Regions from separate parts of the Variovorax sp. RO1 genome, predicted to be linked through region 1. Evidence: predicted binding sites of a transcription regulator. Region 1 holds the regulator's gene; the other holds the start of a gene.
What was found. The regulator LexA, encoded in region 1, represses DNA repair genes until DNA is damaged. The targets are predictions, from matches to a motif close to ACTGTATNNNNATACAGT.
Positions count from the first base shown of each region.

Region 2: a site for LexA is predicted at 2,354-2,371, ahead of recA (recombinase RecA). Genes of this name have one in related genera too.

Region 1 is NZ_PKMT01000006.1:325,200-329,406, reverse strand. Features, by position in the region: gene adk (adenylate kinase) at 1-486, shown strand, start outside; gene CY658_RS26635 (asparaginase) at 519-1,505, opposite strand; gene lexA (transcriptional repressor LexA) at 1,579-2,262, shown strand; gene CY658_RS26625 (hypothetical protein) at 2,407-2,790, shown strand; gene CY658_RS26620 (D-2-hydroxyacid dehydrogenase family protein) at 2,958-3,965, shown strand; gene CY658_RS26615 (MFS transporter) at 3,970-4,207, shown strand, end outside.
Region 2 is NZ_PKMT01000002.1:601,270-605,476, reverse strand. Features, by position in the region: gene yiaA (inner membrane protein YiaA) at 1-226, shown strand, start outside; gene CY658_RS14040 (polyketide cyclase) at 239-679, opposite strand; gene recX (recombination regulator RecX) at 648-1,121, opposite strand; gene recA (recombinase RecA) at 1,178-2,290, opposite strand; gene CY658_RS14025 (MarR family winged helix-turn-helix transcriptional regulator) at 2,437-2,922, shown strand; gene CY658_RS14020 (response regulator transcription factor) at 2,985-3,659, shown strand; gene CY658_RS14015 (hypothetical protein) at 3,686-4,207, opposite strand, start outside.

The DNA of each region.
Region 1 (4,207 bases):
CTGGTCAGCGACGACCTGATCATCAACCTCGTGAAGGAACGCATCGCGCAGCCCGACTGCAACGACGGCTTCCTGTTCGACGGCTTCCCGCGCACCATTCCGCAGGCCGACGCCATGAAGGCGGCCGGCGTGAAGCTCGACTACGTGCTCGAGATCGATGTGCCCTTCGGCGACATCATCGAACGCATGAGCGGTCGCCGCTCACACCCGGCATCGGGCCGCACCTACCACGTCAAGTTCAATCCGCCGAAGGTGGAAGGCAAGGACGACGTGACTGGTGAAGAGCTGATCCAGCGCGAAGACGACAAGGAAGAGACCGTGCGCAAGCGGCTCGACGTCTACAGCCAGCAGACCCGTCCGCTGGTCGACTACTACTCGGCCTGGGCCAAGGCCGATCCGTCCGCCGCACCGAAGTACCGCGCCATCCAGGGTGTGGGCACGGTCGACGAGATCACGCAGCGCGCGCTCGCCGCACTGAACAGCTGATTCAGAGGCTGACGACCCCGTCAGCCTCTCTCCTAACCGCCCTCCGACTCCGGCAGGGCGGCCACTCCCAAGAGTTCCAGCACCAGCGCAACCCGCGCCTTCACCGGCGTGAGTGCGCCCGCATCCCGCAGCCCGTCACCGGGCTTCGGGAGGATGCGTCCGTTCGTGCAGCGCGTGGCGCGCAGCACCGCCACGCCAGCGTCCTGCGCCTTCAGTGCCGCGGCTTCCAGTGCGTGGTGCACGGTGCCGTTGCCGGTCGCGGCCACGACCAGCCCGCGCAAGGGTTCGGCAGACGGAAGCAGCAACGCCTCGACGATCGCACCGCTCGCGCCCGCGTGGCTCATGACGATCTCGACACGAGGCCACGGCTTCGACACCGCATCCAACCGTGCAGCATCGGCCGACGTCCCCTGCGGCCACGCGCGAACACGCCGCACCCCGCCCTCTTCGACATAGCCCACCGGACCCGCATCGCCCGACGCGAACGCATCGAGGCGGTAGGTGTGCACCTTCTGCACGTCTAGGCCGCCGTGGATCGTGCCCGCGCACACCACTGTCACGCCCTGCGCGCCCGGCGTCGAAGCCACCACGAGCGCGTCGCGCACGTTCTGCGGACCATCGGGCGACAAGGCCGTCGCCGGACGCATCGCGCACGTCAGCACCACCGGCTTGGCCGGCGCCAGCACGGCGTGCAGGAAGAAAGCGGTTTCCTCCAGCGTGTCGGTGCCGTGCGTGACGACGATGCCGGCCACATCGGGCTGCGCCAGCCAGTGCGCGCAGCGCGCGGCCAGCTGGCGCCAGGTGTCGGCGTCCATGTCCTTGCTGTCGAGCTGCGCGACCTGCTCCGCCACTAGCGTCACGCCGGTCGGTGCCTCGATGCCGCCCAGCAGGTCGGTCACCCCCACCTGCCCCGCCGTGTAGCCGATGTTGTCGCCGCTGCTGGCGGCCTTGCCGGCAATGGTGCCGCCGGTGCCCAACACCACCACGCGGCGCGTCTCGGACGAAGAGGAATGAGTCATGGCTTGTCAACTTTTGAAAACTGGTTAAAAATACAGGTACTGGATATCTAGCCAGTGCCGCAAGGAAACCACTATGCAGTTCGCAGTGAAGCTTACCGCCCGCCAGCAGCAGATCCTGGACCTGATCCAGGCCGCCATCGCACGCACCGGTGCGCCGCCCACGCGCGCCGAAATCGCCAACGAGCTGGGCTTCAAGTCGGCCAACGCCGCCGAAGAGCACCTGCAGGCCCTGGCCCGCAAGGGCGTCATCGAACTCGTCAGCGGCACCTCGCGCGGCATCCGCCTCAAGGGCGATGCGCTGCGCTCGCTCCACGAAACGCGCCACCGCGAAGGCAACCAGTTCTCGCTCTCGCTGCCCGGCATGGCCCAGCTCGCGCTGCCGCTCATCGGCCGCGTCGCGGCCGGTTCGCCCATCCTCGCGCAAGAGCACGTCGATCAGACCTACTACGTCGAGAACACGCTGTTCCAGCGCCAGCCCGACTACCTGCTCAAGGTGCGCGGCATGTCGATGCGCGACGCCGGCATCATGGACGGCGACCTGCTCGCCGTGCAGGCCACCAAGGAAGCGCGCAACGGCCAGATCGTGGTGGCCCGCCTGGGCGAAGAAGTCACCGTGAAGCGCCTGAAGCGCAACAAGCAGGTGATCGAGCTGCACGCCGAGAACCCCGACTACCCGACCATCATCGTCCAGCCCGGCGAGCCCTTCGAAATCGAAGGCCTCGCGGTCGGCCTCATCCGCAACACGATGCTGATGTAGGCCCCGGGCTTGCTGCCCACTGGCAGCAGCACCTCATCCGGCCGCGACAGGTGGCGGGCGTATGGCGCGAAGTCGCCATCACCCTGTTGCGGCCGACTCAAGAAATCCTGCCTGTGTTCAACCTCATACTTTTTTGGAGTTCACATGGGAATCGCCCTCCTCGCTATCGCCGACTTCTGGTCGCCCCTGCAATCGCTGGCCACCCGCTGGATGCCCGCCCGCCGCCCGTCACGCGGTGACAGCAGCGACGCTGCCGCTGGTTTGCGCTACGTGGCCATTCGCCCGGCCTGCACGGCGCGCACCGCCGGCAGCCCGACGCCGGCCACGTCGCCATCCGCTGCTGCCACGCCCGCCCGCCCGCTGCGCGTGGTCCGCGTGGTCGACCGGCAAGGCTCGCAGCGCGGCTGCGCCAACCGGGTCGTGATTTCCGGCCGCATGGCCGACGTGTGCGCCGAACTCGAACGACTCGCCGCACTGGAAGCTGCAGAAACCGGCAGCGGCACGCACCGCCCCAGCCATCTGCACTGAGAAAGTGCGAACGAAGCCGCCGTGCCTGCGCGACCTGCGCACTCCCCATGAGCACGGCGGATTCACCCCCAACGGCCTGAAACAGGCCTCCCGGGCGCCATCGGGCACCGGGTATCCAAACGTTCACACGTGCGACCTGCCAATGCTGCGAGGCACAATGGCATGCCATGAACATTGTGATCCTCGACGACTACCAGGACGCCGTGCGCAAGCTGCAGTGCGCTGCCAAGCTGGACGCGTACGCCGCCAAGGTCTACACCAACACGGTCAAGGGCATCGGCCAACTGTCGGTTCGCCTCAAGGATGCGGACGTCATCGTGCTCATCCGCGAGCGCAGCCAGATATCCCGCCAACTGATCGAGAAGCTGCCCAAGCTCAAGCTGATTTCCCAGACCGGTCGCGTCGGCGGCCACATCGACGTCACGGCCTGCACCGAACGCGGTGTGGCGGTGGCCGAAGGCTCGGGCTCGCCGCAGGCACCTGCCGAGCTCACCTGGGCACTGATCATGGCGGCCATGCGCCGCCTGCCGCAGTACATCAGCAACCTCAAGCACGGGGCCTGGCAGCAGTCGGGCCTCAAGTCGGCGTCGATGCCGCCGAACTTCGGCATGGGCTCGGTGCTCAAGGGCAAGACGCTGTGCATCTGGGGCTACGGTCGCATCGGCCAGCTGGTGGCGCGCTACGGGCAGGCCTTCGGCATGCAGGTCGTGATCTGGGGCCGCGAGGCCAGCTGCGCCAAGGCGCGCTCCGACGGCTTCCAGGTGGCACAGAACCGCCACGAATTCTTTGCCGCGGCCGACGTGCTGTCGGTGCATCTGCGGCTCAACGAGGACACCCAGGGCCTCATCAAGCTCGAAGACCTCTCCCGCATGAAGCCGACGGCGCTGTTCGTCAACACGTCGCGCGCCGAGCTGGTGGAGGCCGATGCCCTGCTGGCCGCACTCAACCGTGGACGCCCCGGGCTGGCGGCTATCGACGTGTTCGAGAGCGAACCGCCGCTGCAGGGCCACGCGCTGCTGCGCCTCGAGAACTGCATCTGCACGCCGCACATCGGCTACGTCGAGCAGGAAAGCTACGAAAGCTACTTCGGCCAGGCGTTCGACAACGTCGTGAGCTTCATCAAGGGCAACCCCACGAACATCGTGAACCCCGGCGCGCTGCAGGTCCGGCGGTGAACGCATGAGCCGGCCCGCGCCGCAGCGAGGCGCGCTCTGGGCACTGCTGGCCGGCAATTTCGTGATCGGCACGGGCGTGATGGTCGTGCCCGGCACCCTCAATGAAATCAGCGTCTCGCTGGCGATCAAGGTCGCCACCGCAGGCCAGCTGATCACCGCAGCCGCCTTCGTGATGTGCCTGGGCGCCCCGCTGCTGGCCGCCGCGGTCGCGGGCTGGGACCGCCGCAAGCTGCTCGCCCTCA
Region 2 (4,207 bases), on a different contig from region 1:
CACGGGCATCTACTTCGGCCTGTGCTGGGTCTCGCTGCTGCTGTCGGTCGGCCTGCTGGCCGTGGGCCTCTTCAACGCCTCGCTGGCTGCGAGCGAAAAGGGCTTCTACGCCATGGCCTTCCTGCTGAGCCTGTTCGGCGCGGTGGCGGTGCAGAAGAACGTGCGCGACATCGCCTCGTACAAGGCCGAGAACCCGCTGGCCGACGAAGTCGCCGCCGCCGAGTAAGCCGCGCCCGGCTCAGCCCGCCTCGAGCAGGCGGCGCAGGGCCTGCAGGTCGCGCGCGATCCATTCGGCATCGCGCGCAAAGGCCGCATCGTCCATGTGCGGCTGACGCAGCAGCGTGAACTGCAGCTCGCACACACCCGGTGCCACGCCGATCACGCGAAATGGCAAATAGACCTCGGGCACGCCTTCGGGCGCCACCCAGTGGTCGAGCACACCGAACTCATTGGGTGCCGCAAAGCGCATGCGGGCCTCGCCGCTTTCGGGCGTGCGCACGATCCAGTGGTCGCCGTGCGGCACCAGTGCGCTTTTCGAGAGGCCGCTGGCCCAGTCGGGCAGCCGCTTCGGGTCGGACGCGAGCGCATAGGCGTCGCGCCATTCGCAGCTCACACGCTGCGTGATGACGCGGGAGAGCGCGCCGCCTTCATTCGTCGGGGTTGTCGTCGCTTGTGTCATCGAAGTCACTCCTGAGCACCTTGGACACGACAGCGCCCGAGAAACCGCGCGCCATCAGGAATCGCATCTGCTTCGCACGCGCTTTGGCATCGGCCGGCGGCGCATCGAAACGGCGGCGCCACAGGGCCGTGGCGCGCGCGACTTCCGTTTCCTGCAAACCGGCCACCGCCTCGGCGATGGCTTCGGGCGCGATGCCCTTGGCCTGCAGTTCCTGTTTCACGCGCAAGGCGCCCGAGCGGGCCGCGCGCTGGTTGAGCACCGAGGCCACGACGCGCGGCTCGCTGATGAAATCCTTGGCGGCCAGCTCGTCGAGCGCCTTCGCCAGCGTGCCGGGCTCTTCCTCGTGCTTCGCCAGCTTGCGCTCCAGCTCCGCGCGCGAATGCTCGCGCTGGCTCAGGAGGCGCAAGGCGCGGCCTTTGAGGGAGGGGGCGCTGAAAGCCATGCGGGGGTGGGTCGCTCACGCGGCCCACGCAACACGCGAAGGCCGCCTTGTCGAACTTACTCCGCTGCCGCCTTGTCGGCCTTCGAAGCCTTGGCGGGCTTCTCGGCCTTCTCGGGTTCGCTACCGGCGTCGGCTGCGAGCAGCGGAATGCCCAGCGACTCGCGCACCTTGTTCTCGATCTCGCGCGACAGGTCGGGGTTCTCGCGCAGGAACTCGCGAGCGTTGTCGCGGCCCTGGCCGATCTTCTCGCCGTTGTAGGCGTACCAGGCGCCCGACTTGTCGATGATCTTGGCCGTGACGCCCATGTCGATGATCTCGCCCTCGCGGCTGATGCCTTCGCCGAACAGGATGTCGAACTCGGCCGTCTTGAACGGCGGGCTCACCTTGTTCTTCACCACCTTCACCTTGGTTTCGTTGCCGATGGCTTCGTCGCCCTTCTTGATGGTGCCGATGCGGCGGATGTCCAGGCGCACCGAGGCGTAGAACTTCAGCGCGTTGCCGCCGGTGGTGGTTTCGGGCGAGCCGAACATCACGCCGATCTTCATGCGGATCTGGTTGATGAAGATGACCATGCAGTTGGTCTTCTTGATCGTGGCCGTGAGCTTGCGCAGCGCCTGGCTCATCAGGCGGGCCTGCAGGCCGGGCAGCGAGTCGCCCATTTCGCCTTCGATTTCGGCCTTGGGCGTGAGTGCGGCCACCGAGTCGATGACGATCAGGTCGACAGCGCCCGAGCGCACCAGCGAATCGACGATTTCGAGCGCTTGTTCACCGGTGTCGGGCTGGCTGATCAGCAGGTCGGACAGGTTCACGCCGAGCTTCTGGGCGTACTGCACGTCGAGCGCGTGTTCGGCGTCGACAAAAGCGCAGGTGCCGGCCTGCTTTTGCATTTCGGCGATGACCTGCAGCGTGAGCGTGGTCTTGCCCGACGACTCAGGGCCGTAGATTTCGATGACGCGGCCGCGTGGCAGGCCGCCGACGCCCAGGGCGATGTCCAGGCCCAGCGAGCCGGTGGAGACCACCTGGATGTCTTCGAGCGCCTCGCCTTCGCCGAGCCGCATGATCGTGCCCTTGCCGAATTGCTTTTCGATCTGGGCCAGCGCGGCCTGGAGGGCCTTGGCCTTTTCACTGTTGGCGACCGAGATGCTTGCGCCCTTGACGACTGCGTCCATGTGGAAATCTCCTTGAATATCAACGGGTTGTGTCGGGTTTCATCCATCTGCTTTTAACCACAGGCTGGATGCTTGAACAGTAGTGTAGGGGCTCATTTCGCTTTGCAAACCCACTTTAAAGTCAGTTTGCCTTACCATCTGATGCCATGTCCGGCCCCGCCTTTCCCACCGATCCCGACGCCTGGCGGCAGACCCACCTGGGCCGCCTGCTGGGCCACGCGATGCGCCGCTTCGACGAGCGCGTGCTGGCGCTGATGGCGCACGACATCGAGGTGCCGCTGGCGCTGTCGAACCTCGCGGCGCGCGCCCAGGTGAGCGCGGCGCACATCCACATCACGCGGCACCTGGCGCGTGAGGGCTCGCGACTGACCGAGCTGGCCGAACGCGCCGGCATGACCAAGCAGGCCATGGGCACGCTGGTCGACCAGTGCGAAGCCTGGGGGCTGGTCACGCGCGGGCCCGATCCGCTCGATGCGCGCGCGCGGCGCGTGCTGTTCACCGCCGACGGGCTGGCCTGGCTCGACGCCTTCCGCCGCGCCGTCACGCAGGCCGAGCGCGAGTTCCGCGCCAGCGTGGGCGACGAGATTGCCACCGTGGTAACCATCGGACTCGAAGCCTACACAGCGGGCTAGACTCGCGCTGAGACGAATGTGAACTGCGCCGGCATGGCGCCTGAATCCGCCGGAGGTGGCTCATGCGAATACTGATTGCCGAAGACGACCAAGTGCTGGCCGATGCCTTGCTGCGCAGCTTGCGCACCTCGGGCGCGGCGGTCGATCATGTGGCCAACGGCTCGCAGGCCGACACCGCGCTCATGACCCACAGCGAGTTCGACCTGCTGATCCTCGACCTCGGGCTGCCCAGCCTGCACGGCATCGAGATCCTGAAGCGCCTGCGCGCGCGCGGCTCGCAGCTGCCGGTGCTGGTGCTCACGGCAGCCGACAGCGTCGAAGAACGCGTGAAGGGCCTGGACCACGGCGCCGACGACTACATGGCCAAGCCCTTCAGCCTGCAGGAGCTCGAGGCGCGCGTGCGCGCCCTCACGCGGCGCGGCATGGGCGCCACCAGCAACGCGATCCGCCACGGCCCGCTGGTCTACGACCAGGCCGGCCGCGTGGCGACCATCGACGGCAAGATGATCGAGCTGTCGGCGCGCGAACTGGGCCTGCTCGAAGTGCTGTTGCAGCGCGCCGGCCGGCTGGTCAGCAAGGACCAGCTGGTGGACCGGCTGTGCGAATGGGGCGAAGAGGTGAGCATCAACGCCATCGAGGTCTACATCCACCGCCTGCGCAAGAAGATCGAAAAAGGACCGATACGCATCGCGACGGTGCGCGGGCTGGGCTACTGCCTCGAGAAGATTCCCGGTTGAGCGTGCCCCGCCCGCGCAGAACGCCGTCAGGGCTGCTTGCGCAGGTTGACGAGCAGCGTGGCGCCGGTGTTCGAGCGGACCAGGAACATGAGGCTGCGGAAGTAGCCGTTGCTGTCGTACACGCCCGCCGGCACCAGCCCGATGAGGGCCGGCCCGGCATAGCTGCCGGTGGCGGCGGGGGTGAGCTTGCAGTCGTCCGTGCTGGCGGTGGCGGCATTCACCGCCTTCAGCGTGAGGCTGTACATGTTCTTGGCCGAGCCGGGCTGCGCCAGGGCGACGGTGCCCGAGAGCGTGCACTGACCGATCTGCACACCGCTCGTGGTGCCGGTGAACACGCCCTGGCCGTCCACCTGCACCGTCACGCCGAGGCTCGGGCTGCTGTCGGCGTTGGACCAGTTGCCGGTCATGCTCGCCTGCGACACCGCCAGCGCGTTCTCGATGGTGTAGGCCAGCGGGCCGACATCGGACGGCCTGCGGTTGTCGTAGACGTAGGTGCCATTCACCGACTTCTTCGGCGTGAAGGTGCCCGAGCCGGTCACCGGGTACGC